DNA from 2 places in the Streptomyces sp. NPDC107500 genome. Region 1 is predicted to be linked to the other one. Evidence: riboswitches for the same ligand, from Rfam matches in the RefSeq annotation. Region 1 holds a riboswitch; the other holds the start of a gene.
The links. A riboswitch is a leader RNA that binds a small molecule or an ion and turns the genes downstream of it on or off. The one in region 1 is predicted to bind S-adenosylmethionine.
Positions count from the first base shown of each region.

Region 2: it holds a riboswitch for S-adenosylmethionine, as region 1 does, so the genes downstream of both, thrC (threonine synthase) here and ACZ67M_RS04360 (aminotransferase class V-fold PLP-dependent enzyme) in region 1, are expected to answer to the same signal.

Region 1 is NZ_JBVJPF010000001.1:986,677-992,452, forward strand. Features, by position in the region: gene qcrB (cytochrome bc1 complex cytochrome b subunit) at 1-1,439, shown strand, start outside; gene trpD (anthranilate phosphoribosyltransferase) at 1,570-2,634, shown strand; SAM riboswitch class IV at 2,713-2,829, shown strand; gene ACZ67M_RS04360 (aminotransferase class V-fold PLP-dependent enzyme) at 2,975-4,330, shown strand; gene ACZ67M_RS04365 (glycerate kinase) at 4,282-5,487, opposite strand; gene ACZ67M_RS04370 (SLC13 family permease) at 5,544-5,776, opposite strand, start outside.
Region 2 is NZ_JBVJPF010000008.1:402,982-408,757, forward strand. Features, by position in the region: gene ACZ67M_RS31070 (MoaD/ThiS family protein) at 294-569, opposite strand; gene thrC (threonine synthase) at 656-1,948, opposite strand; SAM riboswitch class I at 1,966-2,113, opposite strand; gene ACZ67M_RS31080 (glucosyl-3-phosphoglycerate synthase) at 2,268-3,212, shown strand; gene ACZ67M_RS31085 (alpha,alpha-trehalose-phosphate synthase (UDP-forming)) at 3,275-4,663, shown strand; gene otsB (trehalose-phosphatase) at 4,780-5,664, opposite strand; gene ACZ67M_RS31095 (DUF3263 domain-containing protein) at 5,711-5,776, opposite strand, start outside.

The DNA of each region.
Region 1 (5,776 bases):
TGTACCTGACGCTGTTCTTCCACCCGTCGATGAACGAGGTCACGTACCACGGCTCGTACGTGCCCCTCCAGGGCCAGCTGATGAGTGAGGCGTACGCCTCCACGCTGGACATCAGCTTCGACGTCCGCGGTGGTCTGCTCATCCGGCAGATCCACCACTGGGCGGCGCTGATCTTCCTGGCCGGCATGTTCGTGCACATGATGCGCGTCTTCTTCACCGGCGCGTTCCGCAAGCCGCGTGAGATCAACTGGCTGTTCGGCTTCCTGCTGCTCGTCCTCGGCATGTTCACCGGCTTCACCGGTTACTCGCTCCCGGACGACCTGCTCTCCGGCACCGGTATCCGCTTCATGGAGGGCGCGATCCTGTCCGTGCCGATCGTCGGCACGTACATCTCGTTCTTCCTGTTCGGCGGGGAGTTCCCCGGACACGACTTCGTGGCCCGGTTCTACTCGATCCACATCCTGCTGCTGCCGGGCATCATGCTCGGCCTGGTGGTCGGCCACCTGATCCTGGTCTTCTACCACAAGCACACGCAGTTCGCGGGTCCCGGCAAGACCAACAAGAACGTCGTCGGCATGCCGCTGCTGCCGGTGTACATGGCGAAGGCCGGAGGCTTCTTCTTCCTGGTCTTCGGTGTGATCGCCGCCGTCTCGGCCATCGCCACGATCAACCCGATCTGGGCCATCGGCCCCTACCGGCCGGACCAGGTCTCCACCGGCGCACAGCCCGACTGGTACATGGGCTTCTCCGAGGGCCTGATCCGCGTGATGCCGGGCTGGGAGATCAACTTCTGGGGTCACACACTCGCCCTGGGCGTGTTCATCCCGCTGCTGATCTTCCCGCTGGTGCTGGTCGCGATCGCGGTCTACCCGTTCATCGAGTCCTGGGTCACCGGGGACAAGCGCGAGCACCACATCCTGGACCGCCCGCGCAACGCCCCGACGCGCACCGCCTTCGGCGTCGCCTGGATGACGGTGTACTTCGTGCTGCTGATCGGTGGCGGCAACGACCTGTGGGCCACCCACTTCCACCTGTCGATCAACGCGATCACCTGGTTCGTCCGCATCGCGTTCTTCGTCGGGCCGGTCCTCGCGTTCATCGCCACCAAGCGGATCTGCCTCGGCCTCCAGCGCCGGGACAAGGAGAAGGTGCTGCACGGCCGCGAGTCGGGCATCATCAAGCGCCTGCCGCACGGTGAGTTCATCGAGGTGCACGAGCCGCTCAGCCAGGAGCAGCTGCACACCCTCACCGCGCACGAGCAGTACAAGCCGGCCGAGATCGGTCCGACGGTCGACGAGAACGGCGTCGAGCGCAAGGTGTCCCGCGGCGAGAAGCTCCGCGCCAAGCTGAGCGAGTCGTACTACGGCGAGGAGTCGCAGATTCCGAAGCCGACCGTCGAGGAGTACAAGGAGATCACGAGCGGCCACGGCCACCACTGACCCTCCTGCGTCGCCACACCACGGTCGAAGGGCCCCGTCCGTTCCGCGGACGGGGCCCTTCGCCGTGCCCGGGGCTGGATAGGGTGGGACCACACTCCTTCTCCACGACCTACGACCATCAGGAGCGGCCATGAGCGCTGTGACCCCCGCTGGAGGCGACACCGCGGGCGGCCGCTCCTGGCCCGCCCTGCTGAACCGGCTGCTGGACGGCCACGACCTGTCCCAGGACGACACCGCGTGGGCACTGGACGTGATCATGCGCGGCGAGGCGACCGACGCGCAGATCGCCGGCCTCGCGGTGGGCCTGAGGTTCAAGGGCGAGACCGTGGAGGAGATCTCCGGCCTGGTCCGCACCATGTACGCGCACGCCAACGTCATCGAGGTGCCGGGCGAGACCGTCGACATCGTCGGGACCGGCGGCGACGGCGCCAAGACGGTCAACATCTCCACCATGTCGGCGATCGTCGTGGCCGGCACCGGCGCGAAGGTCGTCAAGCACGGCAACCGCGCCGCCTCCTCCGCGTCCGGTGCCTCCGACGTCCTGGAGAAGCTCGGCGTCAATCTGGAGCTGACGCCGCAGCGGGTGGCGGAGGTCGCCGACGAGGCCGGCATCACCTTCTGCTTCGCCGTGAAGTTCCACCCGGCACTGCGCCACGTGGCCTCGGCGCGCGGCCAGCTCGGCATCCGCACGGTGTTCAACTTCCTCGGTCCGCTGACCAACCCCGCGAAGGTCAAGGCCCAGGCGATCGGCGTCGCCCACGCCCGGATGGCCCCGATCATCGCCGGTGTCTTCGCCGAGCGCGGCCACTCGTCCCTGGTCTTCCGGGGCGACGACGGCCTCGACGAGCTGACCACGACCGCCACCTCCCGCGTCTGGGTCGTGCGCGACGGCCGGGTGACCGAGGAGACCTTCGACCCGCGGGACGTCGGTCTCGAACTGGTGCCGGTCGAGGCCCTGCGCGGCGCCGACGCCTCCTACAACGCCGACGTCGCCCGGCGCCTGCTGAACGGCGAGACGGGCCCCGTGCGGGACGCCGTGCTGCTGAACTCCGCGGCCGCCCTGGTCGCCCTGGAGGGCGGCGAGGGACCCCTGCCGGAGCGCATCCGGGCCGGCATGGACCGCGCGGCCGAGGCGATCGACTCGGGCGCCGCCAAGCGCGTCCTGGACCGCTGGGTGGCCGCCAGCAACGCGTAGGCACCACCGTGTGACGTGCGTCCCGCGATCCGGACTCGGGTTGCGGGACGCCGATCACTTCCCATAGGTTTTTCGACAGGTCATGAGTGACAGTCATGAGGCCCCGGCCGACTGTCCGGCAACCCTCCGTCCGTGGCGGGGTGCCCCGGGTGAAGACCAGGTCGTGGACAGCAAGGTCCACGGCAAGCGCGGACCCCTCGCGAAACCAGGGGTCCTGGGTCCTCCGAGGGAGTCTCCCGTGAACCAGCGAATGCGATAGGGCCGCAGAGCCCCGCCTCCGCACACCCTCTTCTTCTCTTCACAGCGCCCTGCTTCGCGCTGGTCCTCACGGGAGTCCGCCATGTCCGTACCCACCGCTGTCGCCACTCCGCTGCCCGTCCTGGGCCGCGACGTCACCGTCCCGCTCGTCACCGGCGGCGAGGTCACCTACGCCGCGCTCGACTACGCCGCCAGCGCCCCCGCGCTCCAGCGGGTCTGGGACGACGTGGCGGCCTACGCCCCGTACTACGGCAGCGTGCACCGCGGGGCCGGGTACCTGTCGCAGCTGTCGACCGACCTGTTCGAGAACGCCCGCGACACCGTCGCCGGGTTCCTCGGCTGCCGGGAGGACGACCAGGTCGTGTTCACCCGGTCCACCACCGACTCCCTGAACCTGCTGGCCGGCGCGCTGCCCGCCGGCTGCCGGGTCTTCGTCTTCGAGACCGAGCACCACGCCTCGCTGCTGCCCTGGCGGGACGCGGACGTGACCTACCTCGACGCGCCCCGCACCCACGCCGAGGCCGTCGAGACCCTGGAGCGCGCCCTCGCCGCCCGCGAGCCGTACGGGCCCGCCCTGGTCTGCGTCACCGGCGCCTCCAACGTCACCGGCGAGCTGTGGCCGGTGCGTGAACTGGCCGCCGCCGCGCACGCGCACGGCGCCCGGATCGTGCTGGACGCCGCCCAGCTCGCCCCGCACCACCCGGTGAGCGTCCGCGACCTCGACGTCGACTGGGTCGCCTTCTCCGGGCACAAGCTGTACGCCCCGTTCGGCTCCGGCGTGCTGGCCGGCCGGGCCGACTGGCTGCGCGAGGCCGAGCCGTACCTCGCCGGCGGCGGCGCCAGCCGCAGCGTCACCCGGCGCGCCGACGGTGGTGTGGACGTGCGCTGGCACGAGAGCGCCGCCCGGCACGAGGCCGGTTCGCCCAACGTCATCGGCGCCTACTCGATCGCCTCCGCCTGCAAGGCGCTCACCGAGGCCGGGTTCGACTCGCTGGTCGCCCGCGAGGAGTACCTGATCGCCAAGGTGCGGGAGGGCCTCGCCGAGGTGCCCGAGGTGCGGGTCCTCTCCCTCTTCGGCGACGACGCGCCCCGCGTGGGCGTGCTCTCCTTCGTCGTCGACGGCTGGAACAGCTCCCACTTCGCGGCCGCGCTCTCCGCCGAGTACGGCATCGGGGTGCGCGACGGCCTGTTCTGCGCCCACCCGCTGGTGCGCACCCTGCTCGGCGGCGAGCCCGGGGCACAGGGCGAGTGCGGTGCCCCGGAGGCGGCGCCGGGGGAGAAGTCCCTCAACGCCATCCGCGTGAGCTTCGGCGCCGGCACCCCGGACGAGCACGTCGAGCGGTTCGTGCACGCCGTCAAGGAACTGGTCAGCGACGGCGCCCGGTGGAGCTACCGCACCGAGGACGGGCGCTGCGTGCCCGACACCTCCGCCGCCTGAGCCGGCCGGCCCGGCAGCCGCGACCCCAGCAGGACCATCCGCAGCGCCCGCTCCGTGGCGTCCGTCAGCAGCTCGGCGGCGCGCGACAGCGCGTCCGCCAGCGCCATCGGGGCCGGCATGATCCCGTGGCAGGCGTCCACCCCCGGCACGTCGTGCGCGCCCTCGCCGAGCGTGCCGGCCAGGGCGAGGACCGGACGGCCGTGGAGCTTGGCGCGCCGGGCCACCTCCGCCGGCACCTTGCCGCGCGGCGTCTGGTGGTCCAGGGCGCCCTCGGCGGTGAGCACCAGGTCGGCACGGGCGAGGCGGGCGTCCAGGTCCAGGTGGTCGAGCAGCACGTCGAAACGCGGCAGCAGCCGGGCGCCGACCGCGGCCAGCCCGGCGCCGAGTCCGCCGGAGGCACCGGTGCCGGGGCCGCCCCGCAGGTCCGTGCCGACGACCCCGAGGTCGCGGGTGAGGACGCGCGCCCAGTTCTCCAGCCCGGCCGACAACTGCTCCACCTGCACGGGCGTCGCCCCCTTCTGCGGGCCGAACACCCGGGCCACGCCCCGCTCGCCGCACAGCACGTTGTACGGGTTGCAGGCGACGAGCAGCTCGGTGTTCTTCAGGCGGGTGTCCAGGCCGGACGCGTCGACGCGGGCCAGGCGGACCAGCTCGCCCCCGCCGGGCGGCAGTTCGAAGCCGTCCGCGTCCAGCAGCCGCGCCCCGAGCGCCTGGAGCGCCCCCGCGCCCCCGTCCGACGTACCGGAGTCGCCGCAGCCGACCAGGATCCGCCGCACCCCGGTGTCGAGCGCGGCACCGATCAGCTCGCCGACGCCGTACGTGGTCGTCGCGCCGGGGTCGCGCAGGGCACGGGGGACCAGGGACAGACCCGCGACCGCGGCCATCTCCACGACCGCCGTGTCCCGGCCGCCGAGCAGCGCGAAGTGGGTGCCGACGGGCTCGCCGACCGGGCCGGTGGCGGCCAGCGCGACCAGCCGCCCACCGGTCGCGGCGGCCAGCGCCACGGCCGTGCCCTCACCGCCGTCGACCAGCGGGATCCGGTCGATCTCGGCGGCCGGCAGCACCCGGCGGACACCGGCCGCGATGGCGTCGGCGGCGGCCTGCGCGGACAGGGACTCCTTGAAGCCGCTGGGGGCGACGGCGACGCGGCCCAGCAGGGAGGGGGGTGAGGGCGCTGAGGACAGGGCGAACGTGGCGGACATGGCGGACTCCTTCATCGGGTGACGGGCACGCCGAGCAGCGGCCAGACGGCGGCGGCGAAGAACAGCACGAGCAGCGCGGTCAGCGGGGCCAGGACGGCGGACAGCCGCAGCAGGTCGCGCGGGGTGTAGGTGGGGGTGCCGGGGATGTCGGAGAAGAGCGTGACCGGCTTGGCGGAGGCCGGCAGCGTGTGGCAGAAGCCGGCCGCGGCGGTGGACGCGAGCGCCGCCGCGACCGGGTTGACGC
Region 2 (5,776 bases), on a different contig from region 1:
ATCGGACGAGAAATCTGGACGTACCCGGTCCGGAATATGACGAGCTTTCCCCTGAATGTGGGTCAAGTCGGGGCACACAAAAGTCACAAAAGCCGCGAAACACACCCACACTTTGGCTACTTCTTGTCGGGCGGGCGGCAGGAATTCAAGGTTCCCGATGCCTTGATCGGGAGCGCGTTCCCCAACTCTACCGCGCTCAATCCAATGGAATTGCCCCCTCCGCTTCTCTCACGGAGGGGGCAATTCGATGAACTCTGCGTCACCGCGATTACCTGCGGTAACGAAAAGGCGGATCAGCCGCCGGCGACCGCCGGGATGATGGAGACGCCCGCGCCGTCCGGGGTCGCGGTCTCCAGGCCCTGCTCGAAGCGCACGTCGTCGTCGTTGACGTAGACGTTGACGAAGCGGCGCAGCTTGCCCTGGTCGTCCAGGACGCGGGCGGCGATGCCGGTGTGGTTCTTCTCCAGGTCGGAGATGACCTCGCCGAGATTCGCGCCCTCGGCACTGACCTCGGCCTGGCCACCGGTGTAGGTGCGCAGGATGGTGGGGATGCGGACGTTGACGCTCACTTGAACCTCCGGTCAGGTGACTTGGCTAGGGGCGCGGGGAACTGCGCGACCAGCCCCCACGGCCCGCAGACGACATACAAGCTGTCCTACGCGAGTCCGGCCTCGCGGAACGAATCCAGGTTGGGACGAATGGTCGCGGTCAGCCCGGTGCCCGCCACCGCGTCCAGCGTCTTCAGACCATCGCCGGTGTTGAGCACGACGGTGGTCAGCGACGGGTCCAGCGCGCCGCTCTCGACCAGCTTCTTCGTCACCCCCACCGTCACACCACCGGCGGTCTCCGCGAAGATGCCCTCGGTCCGGGCGAGCAGCTTGATCGCGTCCACGACCTGCTCGTCGGTGACGTCCTCCACCGCACCGCCCGTGCGGCGCGCGATGTCGAGGACGTAGGGGCCGTCGGCGGGGTTGCCGATGGCCAGCGACTTGGCGATGGTGTCCGGCTTCTGCGGGCGCACCACGTCGTGGCCGGCCTTGTACGCCGTGGAGACCGGGGAGCAGCCCTCGGCCTGGGCGCCGAAGATCTTGTACGGCTTGTCCTCGACCAGACCCAGCTTGATCAGCTCCTGGAGCCCCTTGTCGATCTTCGTGAGCTGGGAACCGGACGCGATCGGGACGACGATCTGGTCGGGCAGCCGCCAGCCGAGCTGCTCGCAGATCTCGTACGCGAGGGTCTTGGATCCCTCGGCGTAGTACGGCCGCAGGTTGACGTTGACGAAGCCCCAGCCTTCGCCGGCCGGGTCGCCGATCAGCTCGGAGCAGAAGCGGTTCACGTCGTCGTAGTTGCCCTGGATGCCGACCAGCTCACCGCCGTAGACGGCGGCCATGACGACCTTGCCCTGCTCCAGGTCGTGCGGGATGAACACGCAGGAGCGGAAGCCGGCCCGGGCGGCGGCGGCGCCGACGGCGCCGGCCAGGTTGCCGGTGGAGGAGCAGGAGAGGGTGGTGAAGCCGAAGGCGCGGGCGGCCTCCAGGGCCTGGGCGACGACGCGGTCCTTGAAGGAGTGCGTCGGGTTGCCGGAGTCGTCCTTGACGTAGAGGCCGCCGGTGACGCCCAGCTCGCGGGCCAGGTTGTCGGCCTTGACCAGCTTGGTCCAGCCCGGGTTGATGTTCGGCTTGTCGGCCACGTCGGCGGGGACGGGCAGCAGGGGGGCGTAGCGCCAGATGTTCGCGGGGCCCGCTTCGATCCGCTTGCGCAGCTCCTCGGTGTCGTAGGCCGAGAAGTCGTAGGCGATCTCCAGCGGGCCGAAACACTCCTGGCAGGCGAAGAGCGGGCCGAGCGGGACGCGGTGGCCGCACTCGCGGCAGCTCAGCGCTGCGGCGGGGCCGAGGTCGACGGTGCCGTCGGTGGAGTTCGTGGGGGTTTCGGCAGTCTGCACAGCCATGGAGGCGAGGCCCTTTCTCCTCATCTTTCTCACGACGCATCTCGCCGTGAGACGGATTTGGCACCTTCCCTAGCCGGGAGCCTCGCCACGTCCGTGTGACAAGAACCGACTGGAGGGTTGCCGGGGCTTCATCGGGCCGTTTCCCTCTGCCCCTCTGGATGAGCGGTATGAAGTTGTTGTCCTTCGCGGTACGCGCGGTGACCCCGGCATGCGGGGGTCCTGCGCGTTGTTCAAGACTGTAACCGAAGGCCAGGACGGTTGAGATAGTCGTCCGTACCGCGAGATGGATCACAACTGATCACGAAGGAGTCCTGGGACCGTGCTGGAAGAAGTCGAGCGCTGGCTGAGCGCGCGTTCCTGGTCCGCCGGGGACCGGCCGATCCGGCAGCTGCTGGCCGCCAAACAGGCCACCGGGCAGACGGTCAGCGTGGTGCTCCCGGCCCTCGACGAGGAGGCGACGGTCGGCGAGATCGTCACGGTGATCCGCCGCGACCTGATGGACCGGGCTCCGCTGGTCGACGAGATCGTGGTCGTGGACTCCGGGTCGAGCGACCGTACGTCGGAGGTGGCCGCGGCGGCGGGCGCGCGCGTCGTGCACCGCGACGCGATCCTGCCGCGGGTCCCGCCGGTGCCGGGCAAGGGCGAGGTGCTGTGGCGTTCGCTGCTGGTCACCGGCGGCGACATCGTCTGCTTCGTCGACGCCGACCTGCGCGAGTTCTCCGCCGACTTCGTCTCCGGGATCGTCGGCCCGCTGCTCACGGAACCGGACGTGCAGCTCGTCAAGGCGATGTACGACCGCCCCCTCGGCACCACTCCCGGCCAGGGCGGCCGGGTCACCGAGCTGGTGGCCCGCCCCCTGCTCAACCTGCACTGGCCGCTGCTGGCCGGCTTCGTGCAGCCGCTCGGCGGCGAGTACGCGGCCCGCCGCTCCCTGCTGGAACGGCTCCCCTTCCCCGTCGGCTACGGCGTCGAGCTGGGCATGCTGGTCGACGCCCTGCACCTGGTCGGCCTGGACGCCCTCGCCCAGGTCGACGTCGGCGTCCGGCGCCACCACCACCAGGACGGCCAGGCCCTGGGCCGCATGTCCGCCGCGATCTACCGCACCGCCCAGCTCCGCCTGGCCCGCGGCCACCTGGTCCGCCCGACCCTCACCCAGTTCGAACGCGGCCCCTCGGGCTTCGAGCCCCGCACCCACGCCGTGGACACGGAGGAACGGCCACCGATGAGGGAGATCGCGGAGTACACGGCGCGGCGGGTGGCGTGATCGGCACCGCTGTGGTGTGCGACCACGTTTGAGCATTTCGGGGCCGGGCTAGGTTGAGGCGTATGGCTTCAAGCTTCGGTGCTGCTCAGGTGCTGGTCGCCTCCAATCGGGGGCCGGTCTCGTACGAGGTGCGTGAGGACGGGTCGCTGCACGCGAAACGCGGGGGCGGCGGCCTGGTCTCCGGGCTGTCGTCGATCGGCCCGGACGCGGGGGCGCTGTGGGTGTGCTCGGCGCTCGGCGACGGCGACCGCGAGGCGGTGCGGCGCGGGGTCGGCGAGGACGGCGTGCGGATGCTGGACGTGCCGGCGGACGTGCACGCGGACGCGTACAACGGGATCGCCAACTCGGTGCTGTGGTTCGTGCACCACATGCTCTACCAGACGCCCGTGGAGCCGGTCTTCGACGCGGAGTTCCGGCGGCAGTGGGCCTCCTACGAGGCGTACAACCGGGCCTTCGCCGAGGCGCTGGCCGAGGAGGCCGCCGAGGGCGCGGTCGCGATCGTGCAGGACTACCACCTGACGCTGGTGCCGGGGATGCTCCGCGAGCTGCGGCCGGACCTCAGGATCGGCCACTTCTCGCACACGCCGTGGGCGCCGGTCGACTACTTCCGGCTGCTGCCGGACGACATCGCCGAGCAGGTGCTGCGCGGCATGCTCGGCGCCGACCGGCTCGGGTTCCTCACCCGGCGCTGGGCCGACGCGTTCACCGCGTGCTGCGACGCCCTGGTGGGCGGGCTCGGCTCCACGGAGACCGGCGTGCACGGGCTCGGGGCGGACGCGGACTTCCTGCGGAAGCGGTCGCACGAGGCGGACGTGGACGAGCGGATGGCGGCCCTGCGGGAGGAGATCGGCGAGGGCCGACGCACGATCGTGCGGGTGGACCGGACCGAGCTGTCCAAGAACATCGTGCGCGGGCTGCTGGCGTACCGGGAGCTGCTGGCGACGCGGCCTCAGTGGCGGGAGCGGGTGGTGCACGTCGCGTTCGCCTACCCCTCGCGGCAGGACCTCGCCGTGTACCGCGACTACACGGCCGAGGTGCAGCGGGTCGCGGACGCGGTCAACGCGGAGTTCGGCACGGCCGGCTGGACGCCGGTCGTGCTGCACGTGAAGGACGACTTCGCGCGGTCGCTGGCGGCGTACCGGCTGGCCGACGTGGCCCTCGTCAACCCCGTGCGGGACGGGATGAACCTGGTCGCGAAGGAGGTGCCGGTCGTCTCCGACGAGGGGTGCGTGCTGGTGCTGTCGCGGGAGGCTGGGGCGTACGAGGAGCTGGGCGAGGACGCGGTGGTGGTGAACCCGTACGACGTGTCCGGGACGGCGGAGGCCCTGCACACCGCGCTGTCCGTCCCCGCGGCGGAGCGTGCCGAGCGCTCGAAGCGGCTGGCCGCGGCGGGTACGGCGCTGCCTCCGGCGCGGTGGTTTCTTGAGCAGTTGAGGGCGTTGCGGGGCTGAGAGGGCGAGTGCGCTGCCCGGCGTAGCGGGGTGCCGCCTGCGCCCGCCCGTGCCGCCCCAGCGGCACGACTGCCCGCAGGCGGCGGCGGGGGCGCCCCAGGCGGCGGCGGGGGCCGCTAGGCGAGGCGCGCGGCCAGGGCGCGCAGGAGTCGCACCACGCCCGTCGGGCCGTCGTCGACCACCACGTCGGCCCGCTTTCTGAGGTCCGGGACCTCGTCGCTGCCGCTGCACACCAGGAGGCCCGGGGTGCCCTCGGTGCGGAGTACGTCGACCGCCGCGAAGGCGGGGAGGTCGCCGAGGTCGTCGCCGGCGTAGAGGACGGACCCGGCGTCCGTGTCGCGGACGTAGGCCCGTAGCGCGGCGCCCTTGTCCATGCCGGGCGGGCGCAGTTCGAGGACCATGCGGCCCGGTTCGACGATGAGGCCGTGCCGGGAGGCCAGGTCGGTGAGGGGGACGCGCAGGACGTCGAAGGCGGCCTGCGGGTCGGGGGCACGGCGGGTGTGGACGGCGACCGCGTGGCCCTTCTCCTCGGTCCAGGTGCCCTCCCCCGCCCCGGACCGCTCCAGCAGGGCCGGCAGCTCCGCGCGGACGGCGGCGACGCCGGGATGCGGTTCGGGCGTGGTGAGGGTGCCGGTGGCGGCGTCCCAGCGTTCGGCGCCGTAGTGGCCGAGGACGACGAGGTGGTCGAGGCCCGGGACGTCCGCGAAGCCGCCGTGCCGGACGGCGACCTCGGCCGGGCGGCCGGTGATCACCGCGACGGCGGCGACCTTCGGGGCGAGGGCCGCGAGCGCCGGTACGGCGTCCGGGTGGGCCCGCGCCCGGTCGGGGTCGGCGACGATCGGGGCCAGCGTGCCGTCGAAGTCCAGCGCGATCACCGCACGGCCGGGGTCGGTGAGGAGCGCGTCGAGCCCCGCGCGTCCGGCCGCCGTCGAAGGGGTCGGCAGGTGGTCCGGCGAGTCGGCACGGGAGTCGGCACGGGTGGAGTCCTGGTGGCTGCCCATACCGCGAACCTATCCCGCCGGCGCGGACGGCAACCTCGTCACCGCCTCACCGCTCCGCGCGGCGGGACTCCCGTATCCGGCGGAGGCGGTTGACCGTGACCGGGTCGGTGGC